DNA from 3 places in the Alishewanella sp. HL-SH06 genome. Region 1 is predicted to be linked to each of the others. Evidence: predicted binding sites of a transcription regulator. Region 1 holds the regulator's gene; each other region holds the start of a gene.
The links. The regulator NrdR, encoded in region 1, represses ribonucleotide reductase genes. The targets are predictions, from matches to a motif close to AAACACNANATNTNGTGTTT.

Region 1 (7,754 bases):
CCAACGGCAATGCCGCCAAAGTACCGAAGGTACCCGGTGCTTTTGGGGCTAGACCGCTGCCAAAGCCTAATGCTAAAAAATGTTGCCATTTACCCAGCTGAAATTTGGCTTTGCTATTTGCTGTTGTCATAGAAAATGTTGAAACCCATGATGTTGGTAAGCATAAGGCTGTTCACCGCTTTTTAATTCCAGTTTACCCACCGCCCCTGTGATCCTGCCAATACAGGTGATTGGCACGCCATAAGGCGACAGTAACACATCAAGTGAGCCTCGACGATTCTCTGGCACGGTAAAGAGTAACTCGTAATCCTCACCACCCGATAACGCCAGTTGCATCGCGTCTTCCGCTGTACAGCTGTCTTTTAACGCTTGCGACATAGGCAAACGTTGAATATCAATATAAGCCCCTACTGCCGAGCGACGGAGGATATGTGGTAAATCACCCGCCAAGCCATCAGAGATATCCATCGCGCTACTGGCGGTATTACGCAGCGCCTGACCTAAAGCAACCCGTGGCGACGGATAATGAAAACGTTGTAATAAATGCCCTTGATGCTTTTTACTAATTTCGCACTGCCCTTGCACCAGCTTTAAGCCCAGGGCGGCGTCACCCAGTGTGCCGGTAACATATATATAATCACCCACCTTAGCACCCGAGCGAGTAATGGCTTTTCCACGCGGTACTTGGCCTTTGGCCATCATGCTGAAACTGAGCGGGCCACGTGTCGTATCACCACCAATCAATTGGCAATTATAGTATTCAGCGGTTTCATGTAAACCGGCAGCAAATTGCGCTAACCAGCTTTCATCTGCCGAGGGTAACGTCATCGCCAACGATAACCATGTTGGCTCTGCTCCCATCGCGGCCAAATCGCTCACATTGACAGCCACTAATTTATGGCCAAGTGCACGCGGATCAACATCAGGAAAAAAGTGAGTCCCCGCAACCATGGTATCTGTTGTAACAACGATGTCGTAACCATCACGCACCTGTAACACCGCACCATCGTCACCGACACCAATACTGACATCAGTGCGCTTCACACCGATATTCGAGAAATATCGCGCGATTAAATCAAATTCACCCATAGCGTATAAAAAGCCGACTGACGTCGGCTTCTCCATTAATTTGGACGCAATACCTTGACCGCTTTGTCCAGGATACTGTTCACAAACTTATGACTATCATCAGCCGCAAAGGCTTTGGCTAATTCAATAGCTTCATTGATGATCACTTTATAGGGTACATCTAAACGATACTTCAGTTCATAGGCTGAAACACGTAATACCGCTTTTTCGACCAAGTCGATATCTTCGAACGGGCGCTCGAGATACGGCTTAATCGCTTCGTCTAATTTGGAATGGTGTAATACCACACCGCGTAAAATGTCTTGGAAATACGCAACATCAATATGTTTAACATTATTTTCCAATAACAATTGCTGCTCAATATCAGCTATCGGGTTGTGGCTAACTTGCCAGCTGTAAATGCCTTGTACAGCGAGTGAGCGAGATTGACGACGGACGTTAGGTTTCATCTGTGCTTCCTGTTACAGCTGTGCAAGCACATTGATCATTTCGAGTGCCGACATGGCTGCTTCGCCGCCCTTGTTACCGGCTTTAGTACCCGCACGCTCAATCGCCTGCTCAATACTGTCTACGGTTAGAACGCCAAAAGCCACCGGCAGGTCATACTGCATACCCACTTGGGCAATACCTTTGACACACTCGCCAGAGACATACTCAAAGTGTGGTGTGCCACCACGGATCACCGCACCAATTGCCACAATCGCATCATATTTCTTGGTTGCAGCAACACGTTGTACCGCTAATGGCAACTCAAAAGCGCCAGGAATACGTACAACAGTGATGTCTTGTTCAGCGATATTACCCACGCGTCGTAAAGTGTCGATGGCGCCACTGAGTAAACTCTCAACAATAAAACCGTTAAAGCGTGCGACTACTATCGCAATTTTCTTACCATTCGCTGCATAGCCTGCTTCAATTACCTGCATGACCTGTCCTTACTATTTAACTGCCGTCAAAATTTAGCCGTGCATAATAGCATAATTTATGACACTCGGGCATAGCCTTATTCAGAAACGTAATCCACTACATCCAGACCAAAGCCGGATAACGCATGGTACTTAATCGGCTTGCTTAATAAGCGCATTTTCTTCACGCCTAAACTGGCTAAAATTTGTGAACCCACCCCCACATTTCGTGAGGTGCCTTTCCAAGGTGCCACTGGCGGTTTCTCACCTTTATCTTCTGCTTCAAAATGTTGCACCATCTGCACTAGCTCTGAGGTACTTTCGTGCTTACCTAACAACACCAAGACGCCACCTTCATCAGCAATGCGCTGCATGGCGGTATGCAAAGGAAAACTGCGATTGGTACCGCGTGTGGTCAGCAATAAGTCGTTAAAGGTGTTATGTAAATGCACCCGCACTAAGGTTGGCTCATCAGCGACAATCTCGCCTTTAACTAAAGCAAAGTGCAACTGATTATCAATAGTGTCTTTAAAGGTCACTAATTCAAAGTCGCCCATCTCGGTTGGCAACTGACAAGTCGCCACTTTTTCAATGGTGGTTTCATTGAGGTTACGGTATTCAATTAAATCAGCGATGGTGCCGATTTTAATATCATGCTCTTTCGCAAACACTTCGAGATCAGGACGGCGCGCCATAGTGCCATCATCATTAAGGATTTCGACAATCACAGCTGCAGGTTCCAGCCCGGCTAACCGCGCTAAATCACAACCGGCTTCAGTATGGCCGGCACGAACTAATACACCGCCATCTTGCGCCATTAAAGGAAAGATATGCCCTGGCTGAATAATATCTGTTGGGCGAGCATCACGCGCCACAGCCGCTTTCACTGTTTTAGCGCGATCGGCCGCTGAAATACCGGTGGTCACGCCTTCTGCAGCTTCAATGGATACCGTGAAGTTGGTAGCAAACGGTGATTTATTGGCATCGACCATTAAGGGTAAGTTGAGTTGCTGGCAGCGTTTTTTCGATAAGGTTAAACAAATTAAGCCACGACCAAACTTTGCCATAAAATTGATGGCAGCAGGCGTGACATACTCGGCGGCCATCACCAAATCGCCTTCATTCTCGCGATCTTCATCATCCATCAAAATAACCATTTTACCTTGGCGGATATCTTCAATAATTTCTGCAGGTGTATTCAGTTGCATAGCTAACCTTCTTTATAAAAACCCGCGTTGCGCTAACAACGCCAGATCAACACCTGTTGTAGGGGCAGGTGTTTTAGTATGGAGTAAGCGTTCTAAATAACGCGCGATCAGATCCACCTCTATATGGACCAAGCTGCCTTTTTGCAACTGCAGCAATGTCGTTTGCGCAGCCGTATGCGGCACTATCGTTAAACGAAAGGCTGTGGCACTTAATTCATTTACGGTTAGACTAACGCCATCAATGGTTACCGAACCTTTATGCGCTAAATAAGGGACTAACGCCGCAGGCATAGCAAACCACAGTTGCCAGGCGCGCGCGGTTTTTTCAATACGCAGCAGCTCGGTTACGCCATCAACGTGACCACTGACCAGATGACCACCTAATCGACCGGTGGCTAATAAGGCTTTTTCTAAATTCACTCTTTGTCCCACCTGATACTGACTAAAGCGGGTTAAGGCGAGTGTTTCAGCGGATACATCAGCGACAAAACCTTGAGCTAGCAATTGGGAAACGGTAAGACAGACCCCATTGCTGGCAATACTGTCCCCTAACTGCACATCGCTAAAATCTAACTGCTCACTATGGATCTGCACTTCTAAATCGCCGCCTTTTACGGTTAAGCGGCTAATGTGACCTGTGGCAGCAATAATACCGGTAAACATATCAGCTCTCTTTTGTTGGGTTGGCAACAGTTGCTGTAGTGGGCTTCGCCCGAATTCGAATATCGTTGCCGAGTTGGTGTACATCCAGCAGCGTTAAATGCGGTACTTCGGTTAATTGTTGGAAATCGCCCAATTTCGCTAAGGGTTGAGCGCAGTCACCCAATAGGAGTGGCGCTTGATACAAGATCAATTCATCGACTAAACCTTGCTGCAATAAGGCCCCGGCTAGCGTACTGCCGGCTTCCGTCCAAACACTGTTGATCTGCTGCTGATGTAACGCTTTAAGCAAAGCCGATAAATCGAATTGGCCTGATGGCAACAATGCAGCAGGCCATTGCGTTACGGCAACCGCACTGGCGCTAAGTTGTTTTGCGGCTTGTGCTGCGTCATAGCAAAGTAACACCGCACCACCTTGACTAAATAAGGCTTCAGTACCGGTTAAGCGCTGTTGCCGATCCAAGATCACGCGCAGTGGCTGGCGTAAGCCGCCATCGGCTAAAGTAGTAATGGTATTGCTCGCGGTTTGTCGCACCGTTAAACGGGCATTGTCGGCTAAAACGGTGCTAGCAGTAGAAAGAATCGCGCTGCTCTGCGCTCGAAACTGCTGCACATCATCACGGGCAACATCCCCGGTTAACCACTGACTTACGCCATTAGCTAGCGCGGTGCGACCATCTAAACTGGCGGCCATTTTGAGCCAGACATAAGGTCGTTGACGTTCCATCCGACTGAGAAAACCCGGATTAAGCGCCCGGGCGGCGTTCGTAAGCAAACCATGCTGCACGCTGATCCCTGCGCTTTCGAGGATAGCGACGCCTTTGCCTGCCACCAGTGGATTCGGATCTAACATGGCAATCACCACCCGGCTGACCCCAGCTTTCACTAACGCTTCGGCGCAAGGCGGGGTGCGTCCATAATGCGCACAAGGCTCTAACGTGACATAACAAGTCGCACCTGCTGCTGCAGAGCCGGCTTGTTGTAAAGCATACACTTCGGCATGGCCCTGCCCCGCTTGTCGATGATAGCCTTGCCCTATAACCTGAGCTTTTTTCACCAACACCGCACCCACATTTGGATTGGGATCGGTGGTGAAACGCCCAGCCGCAGCTAAGCTTAACGCCAGCGTCATATACTGATGATCGGCTTCTGAAAAGGACACCGTTACTTCTCTCCCAAGCGGGCAATTTCCTCGCCAAACTCACGAATATCTTTGAATGAGCGATACACAGAAGCAAAGCGCACATAGGCCACTTTATCGACTTTAACTAACTCATCCATAATTAAATTACCCAGCAAATGACTACCGACTTCACGTTCGCCCGTTGCACGTAATTGCGATTTAATTTTATGGATCAGCTGTTCGATTTCTTCGGTAGATACAGGGCGTTTTTCTAACGAACGCAATAAGCCATTGCGCAATTTATCTTCGTTAAAAGGCTCACGCGAACCATCACGCTTAATAATGCGCGGCATTACCAGTTCGGCAGCTTCAAAGGTCGTAAAACGTTCATGACAAGCTAGACATTCACGACGCCGACGCACTTGATGACCGTCGGCGACTAAACGAGAATCAATGACTTTGGTGTCATCCGCGTTACAAAAGGGACAAAACATGCTGAGCTCTCTATATCACCCTATCGGGACTTTTTGAGATGGCCGGATAAAATAATGGCCGCATTTGCGGCCATCATAACATGTTATTTTAGTTTACGCATAAACTGGGAAACGGCTACATACCTCAGAAACACGGGCTCTGACGGATGCAATAACCGCTTCATCACCACGGCTGTCTAACACTTCACAAATCAGTGTGGCGACTAAACGTGCTTCAGCTTCTTTAAAGCCACGACGGGTAATAGCCGGAGTACCAATTCGTAAGCCACTGGTCACAAAAGGTGAACGTGGGTCGTTAGGCACTGAGTTTTTATTAACGGTAATGTGCGCTAAACCTAACCACGCATCCGCTTCTTTACCGGTAATATCTTTGTCGATGAGGTCCATCAAGAACAAGTGGTTTTCCGTACCGCCTGATACCACTTTATAACCGCGAGAGATCATCTCAGCACACATGGCTTTGGCATTTAGTAACACTTGTTGTTGATACACTTTAAATTCAGGCTGTAAGGCTTCTTTAAAGGCTACTGCTTTTGCCGCAATAACGTGCATTAAAGGGCCACCTTGGCCGCCTGGGAACACCGCTGAGTTTAACTTTTTCTCAATGGCTTCGTTTTTACGCGCCAAAATTAAACCACCACGTGGACCGGCTAAGGTTTTGTGTGTTGTCGTCGTCACGACATCAGCAATAGGTACGGGGTTTGGATATAAACCCGCCGCCACTAAACCGGCTACGTGCGCCATATCAACCAGTAAGTATGCACCGACTTTATCCGCGATATCACGGAAACGCTGCCAATCAACAATACCAGAATAAGCAGAGAAACCAGCAATAATCAGCTTAGGTTTGTGTTCTAGCGCTAAGGCTTCGGCTTGATCATAATCAATTACGCCGGTTTCGGGATGCAGGCCATATTGCACAGCATGATAAAGTTTACCGGATGAGCTGACACTCGCACCGTGCGTTAAGTGACCGCCATGCGCTAAGCTCATACCTAAAATGGTATCGCCAGCGTTTAATAACGCTAAAAATACCGCTGAGTTAGCTTGTGAGCCAGAGTGTGGCTGTACGTTAGCGTAGTCAGCACCAAACAATTCTTTAGCACGAGCAATGGCTAAATCTTCGGCTAAATCAACATATTCACAACCACCGTAGTAACGCTTATGCGGATAACCTTCGGCATATTTATTCGTTAACTGTGAACCTTGCGCCTGCAATACCCGAGGGCTGGCATAGTTTTCTGAAGCGATAAGCTCGATATGGGCTTCTTGACGTTCAGTTTCTTGTACCATGGATTGCCATAATTCCGGATCGAAATCTGCAATATTCATTTCACGCTTTAACATGCTTTCTCCTGCGCGCGGCTACCACGCTGATCGATTGACAACAGTCTAAAAATTGTTGGTTATTCTACTCTTATTTTTTAATTCTTGCACTGAAAAAACAGACATCCAGACAGCTAAATGAGATGGAGTCTAAAAAAATCTTACTGGCTGTGCAGAAATACTGCCACTTGCTTTACAACGTGTTACAAGGGGCGTAAATTACTGGTTATTCATACAGCGCTATTTGCAGCAGGATTATGTCGCATCGAAAAATTATCCATTTAGACATGGATTGCTTCTTTGCCGCGGTTGAAATGCGCGACAACCCTGCCCTGCGGCATATTCCGTTAGCTATTGGCGGTAGTCGATCTGAACGCGGCGTGATTGCCACCTGCAATTATCCGGCTCGGGCTTTTGGTGTGCGCTCCGCCATGCCGACACATGAAGCCTTAAAGCGTTGCCCGCATCTAACCTTAATGCGCGGTAGCATGGATAAATACAAAGCCGTTAGCCAACAGATCCAAAGCATATTTCGCCGTTATACCGAGCACGTCGAACCACTATCTTTAGATGAAGCCTATTTAGATGTCACCGATTGTAAGCAATTTAAAGCCAGCGCCACGCTGATTGCTGCGGATATTCGCCGCACAGTGTTAGCAGAAACCGGTTTAACCGTTTCTGCTGGGGTAGCGCCCAATAAATTTCTCGCCAAAATCGCCAGTGATGAACAAAAACCCGATGGTTTATTTGTGATCCCGCCTGAGGCTATCAACGATTTTGTTCTGCAACTCGCCCTGCGCAAAATCCCCGGCGTTGGGGTAAAAACCGCAGAGAAACTTGCGAAACTCGGATTTCATTTTTGCCGTGATATTTGTCAGCCAGGTGAAGAGATCAGTACAGAGCGACTTGCCTTGTTATCTCGGCATTTTGGCAGCTTCGCCGCTACGTT
Region 2 (7,754 bases), 840 kb from region 1:
CTTGGATCTCATCAATGCGTTCCACGCCAACCACTTTTTCACCTTCTTGAGTACGGATCAAGATAACACCTTGCGTGTTACGGCCGACTTCAGAGACTTCTTTCACACGAGTACGTACCAAGGTGCCTTTGTTTGAAATCATCATGATTTCATCGCTTTCTGACACTTGCACAGCACCCACCACCAAGCCGTTACGCTCAGACACTTTAATCGATACCACGCCTTGTGTGGCCCGGCTCTTCGCTGGGTATTCGCTTAATGCTGTTCGCTTACCGTAGCCGTTCTCAGTAACTGTTAAGATGGGGTTATCGCCGTTCGGGATAATCAGTGAAACAACACTGCCTCCTTCACGTAAACGAATACCGCGCACACCGGTAGCCGTTCGGCCCATGCCGCGTACTTGATCTTCAGTAAAGCGTACCACTTTACCGTCATCTGAGAACAACATGATTTCGTTGCTACCGTCAGTGATCGCGACATCAATCAGGTGATCGCCTTCGTTTAGGTTAACCGCAATAATACCGTTGGCACGTGGACGCGAATAATCTGTTAACGCCGTTTTCTTCACGGTACCATTGGCCGTGGCCATAAACACATATTTGCCTTCTTCGTACTCACGTACCGGTAGAATGGCGTTAATACGCTCGCCTTCTTCCAGCGGTAATAAGTTGATAATCGGTTTACCACGCGCGGTACGGCTGGCCAGCGGTAATTGATAGACTTTCATCCAATACATCCGGCCACGATTCGAGAAACATAAAATCGTATCATGGGTACTGGCGACCAGCAGCTTATCAACAAAATCTTCGTCTTTAACCGTTGTTGCCGCTTTACCACGACCACCACGACGCTGCGCTTCATAATCGCTCAACGGTTGGTACTTGGCATAGCCAAGGTGCGATAAGGTCACCACAACATCTTCTTCGGTGATCAAATCTTCGATATTGATATCCAGCATATTATCCTGGATCTCAGTGCGTCGAGCATCGCCATACTGCGCTTTAATGGCTTCTAATTCTTCGCAAATTACTTCCATTAAACGTTCAGGGCTGGCCAAAATATGTAATAACTCGGCAATCAGTTCTAACAGATCTTTATATTCAGCTAAGATCTTTTCATGTTCCAGGCCGGTCAGCTTTTGTAAGCGTAAATCAAGAATGGCTTGAGCTTGGTGTTCCGTTAAGAAGTAAAAACCATCACGAATACCAAAATGTGCTTCTAACCACTCTGGTCGTGCGGCATCTTCACCAGCGCGCTCTAACATCGCCGTTACGCCACCAAGTTTCCAACCACGCTCAACTAAACCAGCTTTCGCTTCGGCTGGGCTGGCAGAGGTTTTAATCAGTTCAATAATTTCATCGATGTTGGCCAGTGCAATGGCTAAACCTTCTAAGATATGGGCACGATCACGCGCTTTACGTAAGTCATAAACAGTACGACGGGTAACCACTTCGCGGCGATGCAGAATAAAGTATTCCAGCATCGGGATCAGGCCCAATAACTTTGGCTGATTGTTGGCCAAGGCCACCATATTGATACCAAACACGGTTTGCATTTGAGTGTTGGCATACAGCTGGTTTAACATGACGTCGCTTGATTCGCCACGTTTCAATTCAATAACGATACGCATACCGTCTTTGTCTGATTCGTCACGTAAAGCCGATATGCCTTCAATACGTTTTTCTTTAACTAATTCCGCAATTTTTTCAATTAAGCGAGCTTTGTTCACTTGGTAAGGAATTTCGTGCACGATAATCGCTTCACGACCGGTTTTTTCATCGGTTTCGATAAAGGTTTTCGCGCGGATATACACCTTACCACGACCCGTACGGTAAGCTTCTTCAATACCTTTACGGCCATTGATGATCGCAGATGTGGGGAAATCGGGACCAGGGATATATTGCATTAATTCATGCAATTCAATGTTTGGGTTAGCAATTAAAGCTAAACAGCCATCGATCACTTCGGTTAAGTTGTGTGGCGGGATATTGGTTGCCATACCCACAGCAATACCCGAAGAGCCGTTGATCAATAGATTAGGCACTTTGGTTGGCATAACCGCAGGGATCATTTCGGTGCCGTCATAGTTTGGCACGAAGTCTACGGTTTCTTTATCAAGGTCAGCCAGCAATTCGTGTGCAATACGCGCCATGCGAACCTCGGTGTAACGCATCGCCGCTGCAGAATCGCCGTCGATGGAACCAAAGTTACCTTGACCATCTACTAACATATAACGTAACGAGAATGGCTGAGCCATCCGGACGATCGTGTCGTATACCGCACTATCACCGTGTGGGTGATATTTACCGATAACATCGCCGACAACACGTGCCGATTTTTTATAGGCTTTGTTCCAATCGTTGCCCAATTCCTTCATTGCGAATAACACACGACGGTGTACTGGCTTCAAACCGTCCCGCACATCGGGTAAGGCGCGGCCTACAATGACGCTCATCGCGTAATCGAGATAAGAATTTTTTAATTCTTCTTCGATATTAATCGGGACTATTTCTTTGGCCAGATCTGTCATAAAACGTTATTTTCCCTTAAATCAAATAGATAACTCGCTTTTTTTGATCTTCTACAGCGCGAGACAACGCGGGATTCTACCACAGAATCAGCGCCTTGCCATGCCTGTTTATGCCTTGTATAAAGATTGCTGTCTTTGCCATAACAGATCAAGGCCTTATAATGACAAAAAACAACAAGGTTAGCATTATGACAACGCATACTAATGTCGATCCCGCAGAGATCGCGAAATTCAATGATATCGCTGCCCGCTGGTGGGATCCAGAAGGTGAATTTAAGCCTTTACATCTGTTAAACCCGACGCGTTTAGGCTTTATTTGCGATCAAGTCGGTGGTATTTTTGAAACGACAACACTTGATGTGGGCTGTGGCGGCGGTATTTTAGCGGAAAGCATGGCACGGGCCGGTGCTAACGTCACCGCAATTGATATGGCCAGTGAGAGTTTAAATGTGGCGCGTTTGCATGCTTTAGACAGCGCTCTGACGATTGATTATCAACAAAGCACGGCCGAAGCGTTTGCCGCAATGCACCCCGCTAAGTTTGCTTTAGTCACTTGCATGGAAATGTTAGAGCATGTGCCTGAGCCCGCTTCAGTGGTTCAAGCCTGTGCCGATTTAGCTGCGCCTGGCGCCACTTTGATTTTTTCGACGATTAATAAAACGCCAAAAGCCTATTTAATGGCTATTTTAGGTGCAGAGCATTTATTACGGATCGTGCCTAAAGGGACGCATCAGTTTGATAAATTTATTCGCCCCTCTACACTGATGCGCTTTATCGAAGCGGCCGGCTTAGAGGTTGTGGATGCGACCGGTTTACACTTTAATCCGGTTTATAACAGCTTTAAAATTGGCCCTGGGTTAGACGTTAATTATTTTGTGGTGGCACGCAAACCCGCATAAGACAGCTAGCCGCCTAAACTAGGCGGCTTAATAACCAGATAAACTTAAAACGCTGCTTATTAGAACAAATGATTTTTTTACGCATTTTTAGCATAAAACACTTGCCTAAAATGCGTGATACCCGGCACACTGACTGTCAGGTTAGCAGCTACTTACTAGATTAAACATTCCGAAATTTTGCCGCAATTCCTCTCTTGCAAAAATCATTAATCCACTCTATCTTGTGATCGAATTTAGAAATACACCCATATGTTGTGTAATACAGCAGCAACACGGGTTTATTTTATCACCGTGTTTTGCACACGCATCCCTTTATGATTAAAAAGAAACGGAATACTTCAGCAATGACTCAAACTCTTTTTGTGACCAAGCGCGATGGCCGCCGTGAACCCCTCGATTTAGATAAAATCCACCGAGTGATCACTTGGGCAGCCGAAGGTTTAGCGAACGTGTCGGTATCACAGGTAGAATTGAAATCGCATATCCAGTTTTATGATGGCATTAAATCTTCAGACATTCATGAAACCATTATCAAAGCAGCGGCTGACTTAATTTCGAAAGACACCCCTGATTATCAATATATGGCGGCGCGTTTAGCCGTGTTTCATCTGCGTAAAAAAGCTTACGGTCAATTTGAGCCACCACACCTTTATAAGCATGTGGTTAAGATGGTGGAAGCTAAACGTTATGATGCGCATATCCTGGCCGATTACAGCGAAGCAGAATTAGATCAACTTAATAGCTTTATCGATCACGGTCGTGATTTGAACTTCAGTTATGCTGCGGTGAAGCAATTAGAAGGTAAATATCTGGTGCAAAACCGGGTTACCGGTGAAATTTATGAAAGCGCGCAGTTTTTATATATTTTAGTCGCGGCCTGCTTGTTTGCGAATTATCCGAAGAGCCAACGCTTGGATTTTATTCGCCGTTTCTATGACGCCACTTCGTTATTTAAAATTTCATTACCCACACCCATCATGTCTGGTGTGCGTACCCCAACCCGTCAATTTAGCTCATGCGTGTTAATTGAATGTGGCGATAGCTTAGACTCGATTAATGCGACTTCAAGCGCTATCGTCAAATACGTGAGTCAGCGCGCGGGTATCGGTATCAACGCCGGACGTATTCGCGCCTTAGGCAGTGCTATTCGAAATGGTGAAGCCTTTCATACTGGCTGTATCCCATTTTATAAGCATTTTCAGACTGCAGTTAAAAGCTGTTCGCAAGGTGGTGTGCGTGGTGGCGCGGCAACTTTATTCTACCCACTTTGGCATTTAGAAGTAGAATCATTGCTTGTTCTGAAAAACAACCGTGGTGTTGAAGAAAACCGCGTGCGTCATTTAGATTACGGTGTGCAGTTCAACCGCTTAATGTATACCCGTCTAATCAAAGACGACTACATCACCTTGTTTAGCCCATCGGATGTGCCAGGCTTGTATGATGCTTTCTTTGAAGATCAAGAGCAGTTTGATGCTTTATATGTGAAGTACGAAGCCGACAGCAAAATTCGCAAAAAACGGATAAAAGCCATTGAACTGTTCACCTTGTTCATGCAAGAGCGTGCCAGTACCGGCCGTATCTACTTACAGAACGTTGATCACTGTAATACTCACAGCCCGTTTAATCCTAAGCTTGCGCCAGTGCGTCAAAGTAATCTCTGTTTGGAAATTGCCTTACCTACCAAGCCACTTGAGCATGTAAACGATCCTAATGGTGAGATTGCCCTGTGCACCTTATCTGCGTTTAACTTAGGGGCCATTACTGATTTATCTGAATTAGAAGAGTTGGCTGACCTAGCCGTACGTTCATTAGATAGTTTGTTAGATTATCAAGACTATCCTATCCCAGCGGCTTACTCGGCATCGATTGCCCGTCGTACTCTGGGTGTAGGTGTGATCAACTATGCCTATTATCTGGCAAAAAATAGCGTGAAATACTCTGACGGTTCCGCTAACGGTTTAACGCACCGCACCTTTGAAGCGATTCAATTTTACCTATTAAAAGCGTCAATGAAACTAGCGCAAGAGCGTGGCCCTTGTCCGAAGTTTAACGAGACCACTTATGCGCAAGGTATTTTACCAATTGATACCTATAAAAAAGATTTAGATAAAGTTTGCCAAGAACCCTTACATCTAGATTGGGAAACACTGCGTAAAGATATTCAACAATATGGTTTACGTAACTCTACTTTATCGGCCTTGATGCCGTCAGAGACCTCTTCGCAGATCTCTAACGCCACCAATGGTATCGAGCCGCCACGTGGCCATATCAGTGTTAAAGCCAGCAAAGACGGTATTTTAAAACAAGTTGTTCCAGAATATGAACGCTTAAAAGATCAGTACGAATTGCTTTGGGATATTCCGACTAACGATGGTTACTTAGCCTTAGTCGCGATCATGCAGAAGTTTATCGACCAAACCATTTCGGCGAACACCAACTATGATCCCGCTAAGTTTGTTGGCGGTAAAGTACCGATGAAAGTCTTACTGAAAGATCTGCTTAACGCCTACAAACTTGGGGTTAAAACCATGTACTACCACAATACTCGTGATGGTGCAGCAGACTTGCAAGATGATATTAAAGCGGCCGCAGCAGAAGAAGATGATGGTTGTGCCGGCGGTGCTTGTAAAATTTAGTCAGTGTGGTGCTAGCCTGCTTGGCTAGCACCATAAATACAATCGTTTAGGGTGCTGTTTAACCCAATGATGTTTATCACTTTGTTTCTCAGGATTAGTAACTAACATGGCGTATACGACTTTTAACCGCAACATGAACGACCAAATGAAAGAACCGATGTTCTTTGGTAATTCTGTCAATGTTTCACGGTATGACCAGCAAAAGTATCCCATTTTTGAAAAGCTGATTGAAAAACAACTGAGCTTCTTCTGGCGGCCTGAAGAAATCGATGTCAGCAAGGATCGTATCGATTTTCAGCAGTTACCTGAACATGAAAAACATATCTTTTTAAGCAATTTAAAGTACCAAACGTTGCTGGACTCCGTGCAAGGTCGCTCACCTAACATCGCGCTATTACCTATCGTTTCTATCCCAGAGCTTGAAACCTGGATTGAAACCTGGGCATTTAGCGAAACCATCCACAGTCGCAGCTATACGCATATCGTGCGGAATATCTCGTCTGAGCCGCACAAAGTGTTCGACGACATTATGTTGAACCAGAAAATCTTAGAGCGTGCTGAAGATGTCTCACGTTACTACGATGAATTGATCGATGGTATTAACCTGTATCAACGCCATGGTGCCGGTACCCATGTGCTCAATGGTGAAACGGTCAGTATCACCCTGCGCGAACTGAAAAAACGGCTGTATCTGTGTTTGATGTCGGTTAACGTACTAGAAGCCATTCGTTTTTACGTTAGCTTTGCATGTAGTTTTGCTTTTGCAGAACGCGAGCTGATGGAAGGCAACGCCAAAATTATCCGCTTAATTGCTCGTGATGAAGCACTGCATTTAACCGGAACACAGCATATGCTGAATATTATGGCCAGCGGTGATGACGACCCCGAAATGGCGGAGATCGCCAAAGAGTGCGAAGAAGAAGCGTATACCATTTTTATGCGCGCTGCCGAGCAAGAAAAAGATTGGGCGGCTTACCTGTTTAAAGATGGCTCGATGATCGGCTTGAACAAAGACATCTTGTGTCAGTATGTGGAGTTTATTACCAACAGCCGGATGCAAGCGGTTGGTTTAAAAGCGCGCTTTAGCACCACGCAAAATCCGATCCCGTGGATCAATACTTGGTTAGTATCTGATAACGTACAAGTTGCACCTCAAGAGTCAGAAATCAGCTCTTATTTGGTTGGCCAAATTGATAATGAAGTTGATAGTGGCTCATTTGGCGACTTTGATCTCTAAGCATAATGACTGAAGTGATCGTTAATGCGCAAGCGCCGCTACAGTACGATAGCGGCCAGCGCAATTTGCTCGATTTTCTGGAAAAACAGCAACACACCCTTAACTTTCAGTGCCGTGAAGGATTTTGCGGAGCCTGTCGTTGTACGCTGATAAGTGGCCAAGTTCGCTATTTACAAGAACCTTTAGCCTATGTTCGTCGTGGCGAATTCCTGCCTTGTTGTAGCGTTCCTGCCAGTAACATTGAAATAGAAATTCCGAAATAGGATAGCTATTTTTTGTTATTTCGCGCAAAATTAGCCCATTAGTTTCTCTAAGTGATCCGCTAATTCATGAAATCTGTTTTGCTCTCCCTGCTGTTAAGTTTGCCTACCACCAGCACTGTACCCACTGAGTTACAACAACTGTTTGAGCAAGCACGCTATCCGCAATTATTGCAACAACTGCAGCAAGTT
Region 3 (7,754 bases), 400 kb from region 1:
TTTTTCATCGCATAGTTGGCGCGGGTTTGGCTAAGCGCAATATCATCACCAAACAGGGCTATATAGTGCTCTGCCGTTTGCGTGATGGCCACTACCCGGCGGTCGCTCAGTACCAGAGTATCAGTGGCTTTATCGTAGCTGTTAGTGCGATAGGCCTGCTTTAACGCAAATTGCAGCGTATTTTGCTGGCTGGGTGTCAAGGCGTCGTAGCTTAAACCAAACTCATCCTGTGCTGCCAGTTCCAGCCAGGCCATTAGCTCACGGTGCAACCAGTCGGCAGTCCAGTCGGGTGCCTGATAAGCACCATGGCCCCAGATAGAGCCCAGCTGCATACCGCCAACTGATTGCCAGGCCGTCTGGCCGTTTAAGATAGTCTCGTTGGTCATCAGCACCTGGCCTTGCTGGCTAACCACTTTTGCCGGAATAGGCGGCGCCGAGCGATAGACCTCGGCACCAAAATAGCCCAGCACGCTAAAGGTGATGGCTAAAATGGTAATTAGCAGCCACCAGAGTTTACGATATCCGGCCATACAGCCCCCTTACGTTATTGTTTTTGCGCCCAAGTGTCATAGATCAGTCCTGTTTTTTATATAACCGGCGTTGTCGCCTATAGGGTTATTACAAGAACCAAGCCATGTTTTATTTCATTGTTTTTAATAGAAATATTTTAAAGGCAGCAGGGTGGGTGGTGGTTTTGACCTAAAAGCGGCTGGGTTTAAAATACCCGCAGGGTGTAAGTTACCCTAAGGCTGATTGCTGTTGGTGTTTTCTACCTCTTTAGCGATATAGGCATGGCGCGAAAGTTGTTTTATGGTGGCGCGCAAAGATGATTAAGAGAGCTGCCAGATGGAATACTATTTGCCGGTAAAACAACTGCATATGTTCTGCGCTTATTTAAGTGTCACCTTGTTTGTGCTGCGTTTGTTGTTAGATTTGGCCGGCAAACCCGGTTGGCGCTTAAGCCCGGTGCGACACTTACCACATATTAACGATACGCTGTTGCTAACACTGGCGTTTACGCTACTGGCCATAGGCCCCTGGCAGCCCTTTGCGCACCAATGGCTGGGGTTTAAAATTTTACTGTTAATTGGCTATATCCTGTTTGGCATTGCAGCCTTAAAACAGCGCTTAAGCCTGCCGGTACGTGTGGCTTGCACTGTAATGGCGCTGTCGCAACTGGCGGGCATTTTTTACCTGGCCCGGTTTAAACCCTTGTTGTTTGTTTGATGTCTGCATCGGTTTTATAGGGGCACATTATTGTGCCCCGGTTTTTACGCTGCGGATTTAATCCGCTTTAAGCGCTTCGCTGTTGCTGCGCGGTTTGCTTTCTTTGATAGTGGCGCAAACTGTGTTCCTGGCGACGGCCGCTGCTAAAGGCCGATACCCGTTTTAAGTAGCCAATTACCCGGGTGCCGTAGTCAATATCTCTGCTGCCGCATTGGGCACAGGCGCACAGGGTGCGTTTATCAATGGCTTCGCAGCTGTTGCAGATAGTAATTTTCACGTTGACGCAAAAGTAGTTACAGCCGGTTTGGGCGGCAATGTTCAGTAAATTTACATAGCCGCGCTGATCCAGCTTTTCTTCCAGGTTCAAATGCAGCGCAGAGCCGCCATCCAGATAATCTAACAGTTCGCGGCCATGCAGCTGAAATTTGTCCAGCGTGTTGCTGTGCTCATCTTCTACTACATAAAAATATGAGTTGTAGCAATCGCGCGGCACCATATAGCCATCTTCGCGATCCCATTTGGCGTTTTTCACTCCCAGGTTTTCCGCCGGCACAAACTCGGTGTTAAACATATAGCCATACTCAGCTTTAGCAGCTTTGTTCGCGTCAAAGATCACTTTTAGCTGTTGCTGCACAAAGCGGATATAGGCCGGGTTATTGCCAGCGGTTAAGCCCTGCGACTCTGCGGCCTCTACCATGCCGTTAATGCCAATGGTTAGAAATTGCTTGTCCAGGCTGATAAAGCCTGCGTCGTATACCGTGAGCAGACCAGCAGCTTTGTACTGCTCCATCAGTTTGCGGTAAGCCACCTGATATTTATGGATTTTAGCCACCTCAATGGCTAAATCACGGCCATCCTGCACTAAGCGGTTCATATTAATGGTAATCACATTAATAGAGCCGGTGGCGACGCCGCCGGCACCCAGCGAATATGAGAAAGTATTATCGCTGATTTCACTGCGCAGCCGACAGCAGCTGGCTAACGAGTCGGCATTTTCCGACTGGTAAATAAAGAATGAATTACCCGCTGCCATCTCAGCCGCGATGTCGTTGGCAAAGGCGCTATCCTTGCATTTGCCGTTCTCGGTTAGCATCGCCACCGTGACCACCGGAAAGGTCAGTACGGTTTTTTCCCGCTCTTTATTAAACCAGCTTAAGAAAAACTGCTGCAAGGCTGACACTGATTGCCACTCTGGTTTAACAAAATCTGGAAACACAAAATTGCCAAACATGCTGTCAAAGTAGTGCTGATCGTACACCGAGATATTCCAGAATACGCTTTGGTAGCCACGGGCGGCAGCCGGCTGGTTTAACGCATACACCACATGCTGCAAATGGTTTTCGATTTGCTTGCGATGCGTTTGCAGGTAGTTGTCGCCGTAGTCTTTACGGGCAAAGTAATCAAAGTAGGTTAAAAACTCTACCGTAGCCACGGCGCCGGCAAACTGGCTGGATACGGCAAACACAAAGTTAACAAAGCAGCCGCAGAAGGACTCTAAATGCTTCGGCGCCTGTGATTCGCCGCCCAGTTTGGTTAAACCATCACGTAAAAACGGATACATGGTTACTGACACGCAATAGGGCTTTAAGCTGGTTTCGTCGTGCACATAAATTTCGTGATCGGTTATCTGGCGCAGGTATTCTGCTGCTAATTCTGCCCCAAACAGCTCGCTGATTTTATTGCTGACTAAAGCCCGGTTTACCTGAATAAACTGATCCTTCATCAGCTCGGCTTCCAGCGTAGCGATATTTTTCTGGGTTACGTTAGCATTGGCATCTAATTTTGAGCCATCGGCGGCATTAGTGGCATGCAGGTAGTTGTCGATAAAGCTGAGTTTTTGTTGTAGTTGCGAGAAATTAAGCGCTTGCATGGCAGATCCCTTTTTATGGTTTAACAAAGAAGTGGTTCAGGCGTGTATTGCTGCGTAAATCGGTGAAAATCTGGTTAGTGTGCGGGCTATCCAGGCCGCCGCGTTCAGACAGCCAGCGGCCGGTTTTAAGGTAGGTTAGCTGCTGTTTCAGCTCACTGCTGACATCGTCCAAGCCGGTATATAAACAGGTGCTAAGCCCGGCATGGCGGCTTAACTTGAGCAGTGATATCAAGGCTTCAGGCTGCCACTCACCGCCTAAAAACAATACGCAGCTGATCAGGTTTTTATAGCTGTCTAAGCGATGTTGCAGGTAAACCGGCGTCAACGGCGTACCCTGGTTAGCCTGCCAGCTATAGCTGCTATGGCAGCCTTTGCAGCCCAGCGTACAGCCAGCAATGGTAAAGGCCAGTGACACTTCGTTTGGCACTTCCTGAAAGGCGATTTGTTCATCGGTGAATCTAAGCATTAAATCCTCTATATAGTGTTTATTTTATTTTGATGCACTAGATATTGTGTTTTAGCTTAGCGTTAGCTGTCAGCAAAAGCTTGATCTGGATCATGTTTTAACGGAGCTGAAATTGCCATAGTCGCGCCAGAGCGCATCAAAGCTGAGCTTGTTACCCCATCGGGGGTAAGTTGCTTTGGCAAAAAGCCAGTATGGACAATGAAAAAACCGCCCACTGAAACCCAGGGGCGGTGCAGAGGAGCCAAAACAACATTGGCCAACGTGGAGCTATGAGAGAAGTGATTGGGCGCAATGATGCGTCCGCACAATACAGGGGCAATTACAACTGATAGCTAAGCATCAGCCAAACCTTAGTCGTGTCGACTGCCAGCGTATCTGCATTGTAATACGCCAGTTTTAACAGCGCCGAAAGTTGCTGATTAATGCTATAACCGGCGCTGGCGTTCCATTCATCGCCATATTTTTGGCTACCGAGGTCGCTGTCAAAACGATGATAAGCCAGGCTTAAGGCAACGTCGTTTAGCTTGGTTTTGGCTTCCAGCCAGTTATCACGCAGGCCGTTATCCGGCGTGTTTAAAAACATATCGGCAAAGCCGGAAAACGCATGCAGAGTCGCCAGCGGGGTTTGAAAAGCGCTTTGACCATCACCGGCTAAACGCTCCTGACCGGCTTGCAGCGTAACGCTATCCAGCGCCCAGTTCAGGCTGATACGGTGGTAGTGATGGCTAAAACTGAGCGGTGCATTATGCGCATCATCTTGCTTAGCCAAAGCTAACTGCCAGCTCAGTTTCGGGCCGCTGGTTAATTTACCCTGATAATCAACGCCATAAGTGCGGCTGCTGCGCACCGCCCAGGTGTCAAAATCAACATCATAAGCAAAACCTGCCAGCTGATGTGCCGGTGTCAGCTGCCATTGCAGCAAGGCGGTATTAAAGCTGCCGTGTTGATCGGCCGCCGCGCTTTTGGGGCCAAATACCCGGTTTACATTGTGGTAATGGCCTAGCTCAGCACTAACACTGTCGCTGAACTGCTGTTGCAGGCGATAGCCATCCAGCGTTTGTTCATTCTGGCGCCAGCCGACGCCACCTAAAAAGCGCTGGTTTAAATGGTTTACCAATTGGCGGCCCGCACTTAGCGTGGTGCCGCTGTCATTTTGGTAGCGCAGCAGCGCCTGGTTAATATCGGTGCCCTTAGGGTCGGCCACCACGCTGTAATCGGTTTTGCCGTTGACCGTACTGTTGTAATTGTCATTACCCAGCAGACTAACGTTGTCTACCTGCAGTAAGGCGCTAAAACCATACGCCTTGCCGGTATTCACGCTTAAGCGGCTGCGCAGCGTAGAGGCGATGGCATCGTCCAGCGTATTGTCTTGCTCGACATATTCTAAACGGTAGCGAAACTGTGCCGAGACAGTGCTTTGTTTAAGTGCAGTGCTAAGTTCATTGGCAATAAGGCTGGGGCTAAAGCAAAACGGTAACACAGACAACATCACAGCGGGGAAAGCTTTCATAATGTATTCCTTTGGTCAGGGCCGCGTAAAAGCAGGCTGATCTTAACGCGGCTAGTAAATTTATATAATTTAATTAAAGGGTTACCTAAAAGGCGGTAAGCCGGTGCTATTGTTGGTATCGCTGCAGTACTTCTTTTTTGCGGGCATAAAAAAACGCCGGTCGCTGTCAGTCCGTTACCGGACCTGAGCGACTGGCGTCTTTGCCATGATATTTACTGTTATACCAACACGGTGGAATTAAGCAGTGGCTGTGTCAGCTTTTATTCAGAAATTATTTGTTTAAAAATTAATAGCTTAAAATTTCAAGGCCGGGCAGTGCAGAATGTCGGGTGCGATATTGGGGCGCTATTGTGCTAACACAGGGCAAAGCAGGCAGTGCGCCGCCGAAGCGTTATAGATGGCGGCCCCAATTTCACCTTTACTGCATAAGTGGCGAGGCTGACAGGTTAAAGTCGTAACCGTCTATTTCAGCGTCAACGATCAGCGTATGAATATACTGCGCTACCGCTTTGCGCCGTACTTTTTCATTTAAATAGTCAGCAATTTTCTGCTCGACGGCGCTAAAGGGCAGTAACTGGCCAGGCACTTTGCGGGCAATGTACACTATATGGTAACCATAACGGCTTTCTACCGGCTGTGGCATCAAACCCGCTTCGGCATTAAATATTTGCCGCTCAAACTCCGGCACGGTTTGGCCGCGGCTAATTTGGCCTAAGCTACCGCCGGTTTCTTTCGACGGGCAGGCCGAGTAGTGCTGTGCCAGTTGTGCCAGCGGTTCGCCTTGTTGTAGCTTAGTGATTAACTGCTCTGCCAGGGTTTTGGCTTCTACCCGGGCTTTGTCATCTTCTGGTGCTGCCGCCAGCAGTATATGGCTGACTTCCAGCAGCGGCGAGCTATGAAAGCGCTGTGGGTTTAAGCGGTAATATTGCTCGCATTCGGTCTGGTTGGCTTGCGGAATAGTCACTTCAGTGTTTATCAGCGCATCGAGAAAGTTGTCATCGCTGGCGGTATTGGCTTCGCTTTTTACGCTAAGGCCCAGCGCTTTGGCGCGCTGACGCAGCAGCTCGCCAATAATCAGTGATTCGGCCGCTTTTAGCATGGCGCCACGTTTATCGCTGGCCGGGTGGTACTGCATTTCGGCCATTATCGCCGCTTCGCTGATACTGGCATTGTTTACTTGTATCATTTTGAACCTCTGTTATAGGGTTAGCTGTAACGTGCCGCCAGGCAGCTTTAAGCCGGTATTGCACACAAAGACGCCGTAAATCCGTCCGTGGAGGCTCCTCTTTGGCATCCATGCCAAAGACGCTTTGTTTAGCAATATCGGCTCGCAGTCTGGCTGGTCAATCGATCTTTTCTGGCCCAGGTTGGAACCTCGATAGCGCAGCCACAGAGTGTCTGAGCGCAGCGAGTTGCTGTGGCGAGCACAGCGAGTGTTGCAACCGTCAGGGCCTTAAACCGTGCGTTATTCAAGTCGTCTAGCGCACAAAACGCTGGCGTACTATCTGGTGCTGACGGCTGATGTACTGCACCGGCACACTTAGCATGTGTACTAAGCGGCTAAACGGAAACACCACAAACAACGTCATGCCCAAAAACACGTGCATTTTAAAAATCCAGTGCACGCCGCTAATGGCTTCTGCGGCTGCCACGCTGTTAAAGGTAACGGTGTTTTGCGCCCAGGCCATCAGTTTTAGCATCTCAGCGCCATCTAAATGACCCATTGATACCGTGATACTCAGCAAGCCCAGAATTAACTGTGCGTAGAGTAAAAACAGTATGGCAATGTCCATAGGGTTGCTGGTGGCGCGAATGCGCGGGTTAAACAAGCGGCGTTTAATCAGCACAGTTAAGCCGTAAAAACAGATCAAGCCAAAGATGCCACCGGCGACGATAGCGATCATCTGCTTCATTTGGGTGGTAATGCCAAACAGGTACCAGATTTCTTTGGGCATTAATAAGCCAAAGAAATGGCCTAAAAAGATGCCCAGCACGCCGATGTGAAAAGCGATACTGCCTTTACGCAGTTGTTTGCTTTCCAGCAACTGGCTGGAGCTGGTTTTCCAGGTGTATTGCTCTCTGTCGTAGCGGATCCAACTGCCAATCACCATAATGGCGATGGCAATGTAGGGGTAAATGCCAAAGGCAAACAGATTTAAGTGTGCCATTTCAATGCTCCTTTAAGCGCGTTTAGCCGCGGCTGCTTTATAAAGTTGTTGCCCGGCTTCTTCGCTACCGAGCAGCTCAGTGCTTAGCGGAATAAACTGATCGCGGCGTTGACCGTCAGTCGGTTTATTGCCACTGCCGCAGGCAGAATTGGCTTGCTCGTTGCCGATAAAGCTGACCATTTCCTCTTCCCAAACCTTGTCCAGCTCTTTTGGGGTGTCGTCGCGTTTCTCGCCGGCAATTTGTTGCTTTATGTCAGCTAAGTCGACTTCAGCAGCAGATAGGGAAACCAGGGTAGCGAAAATACTGGCGTAGTCCGAGTCGCGCTGCTGCAGGCGACACAATAGTACTGCCAGTACCGGTGCAACTTCTTCCAAACCAATCTGGGCGTTTTGCTCGCCCTGGGTGGATAAAAACTCCAGGTAAAGCGGCAGGTAATCCGGCAGCTCTTTTACGCCAATATCCAGTCCCGCCTCACGGTATTGCGCCATAAGGTTAACCATCGCCTGGCCGCG

Region 2: nrdA (class 1a ribonucleoside-diphosphate reductase subunit alpha) is a predicted target of NrdR. The motif match lies at 3,670-3,689, and genes of this name have one in related genera.
Region 3: nrdG (anaerobic ribonucleoside-triphosphate reductase activating protein) is a predicted target of NrdR. The motif match lies at 3,596-3,615, and genes of this name have one in related genera.

The regions. Positions count from the first base shown of each region.
Region 1 covers NZ_CP199752.1:1,370,816-1,378,569, reverse strand. The annotation lists gene ACUJFK_RS06425 (phosphatidylglycerophosphatase A family protein) at 1-130, opposite strand, end outside; gene thiL (thiamine-phosphate kinase) at 127-1,089, opposite strand; gene nusB (transcription antitermination factor NusB) at 1,125-1,538, opposite strand; gene ribH (6,7-dimethyl-8-ribityllumazine synthase) at 1,551-2,015, opposite strand; gene ribBA (bifunctional 3,4-dihydroxy-2-butanone-4-phosphate synthase/GTP cyclohydrolase II) at 2,093-3,202, opposite strand; gene ACUJFK_RS06400 (riboflavin synthase) at 3,215-3,865, opposite strand; gene ribD (bifunctional diaminohydroxyphosphoribosylaminopyrimidine deaminase/5-amino-6-(5-phosphoribosylamino)uracil reductase RibD) at 3,867-5,024, opposite strand; gene nrdR (transcriptional regulator NrdR) at 5,027-5,479, opposite strand; gene glyA (serine hydroxymethyltransferase) at 5,573-6,826, opposite strand; gene dinB (DNA polymerase IV) at 7,063-7,754, shown strand, end outside.
Region 2 covers NZ_CP199752.1:2,207,711-2,215,464, reverse strand. The annotation lists gene gyrA (DNA gyrase subunit A) at 1-2,530, opposite strand, end outside; gene ubiG (bifunctional 2-polyprenyl-6-hydroxyphenol methylase/3-demethylubiquinol 3-O-methyltransferase UbiG) at 2,719-3,429, shown strand; gene nrdA (class 1a ribonucleoside-diphosphate reductase subunit alpha) at 3,774-6,065, shown strand; gene nrdB (class Ia ribonucleoside-diphosphate reductase subunit beta) at 6,172-7,302, shown strand; gene yfaE (class I ribonucleotide reductase maintenance protein YfaE) at 7,308-7,565, shown strand; gene ACUJFK_RS10185 (tetratricopeptide repeat protein) at 7,632-7,754, shown strand, end outside.
Region 3 covers NZ_CP199752.1:1,768,273-1,776,026, forward strand. The annotation lists gene ACUJFK_RS08160 (nitric-oxide reductase large subunit) at 1-530, opposite strand, end outside; gene ACUJFK_RS08165 (SirB2 family protein) at 847-1,227, shown strand; gene nrdD (anaerobic ribonucleoside-triphosphate reductase) at 1,295-3,097, opposite strand; gene nrdG (anaerobic ribonucleoside-triphosphate reductase activating protein) at 3,111-3,563, opposite strand; gene ACUJFK_RS08180 (hypothetical protein) at 3,883-5,073, opposite strand; gene ACUJFK_RS08185 (peptidylprolyl isomerase) at 5,492-6,259, opposite strand; gene narI (respiratory nitrate reductase subunit gamma) at 6,552-7,241, opposite strand; gene narJ (nitrate reductase molybdenum cofactor assembly chaperone) at 7,254-7,754, opposite strand, start outside.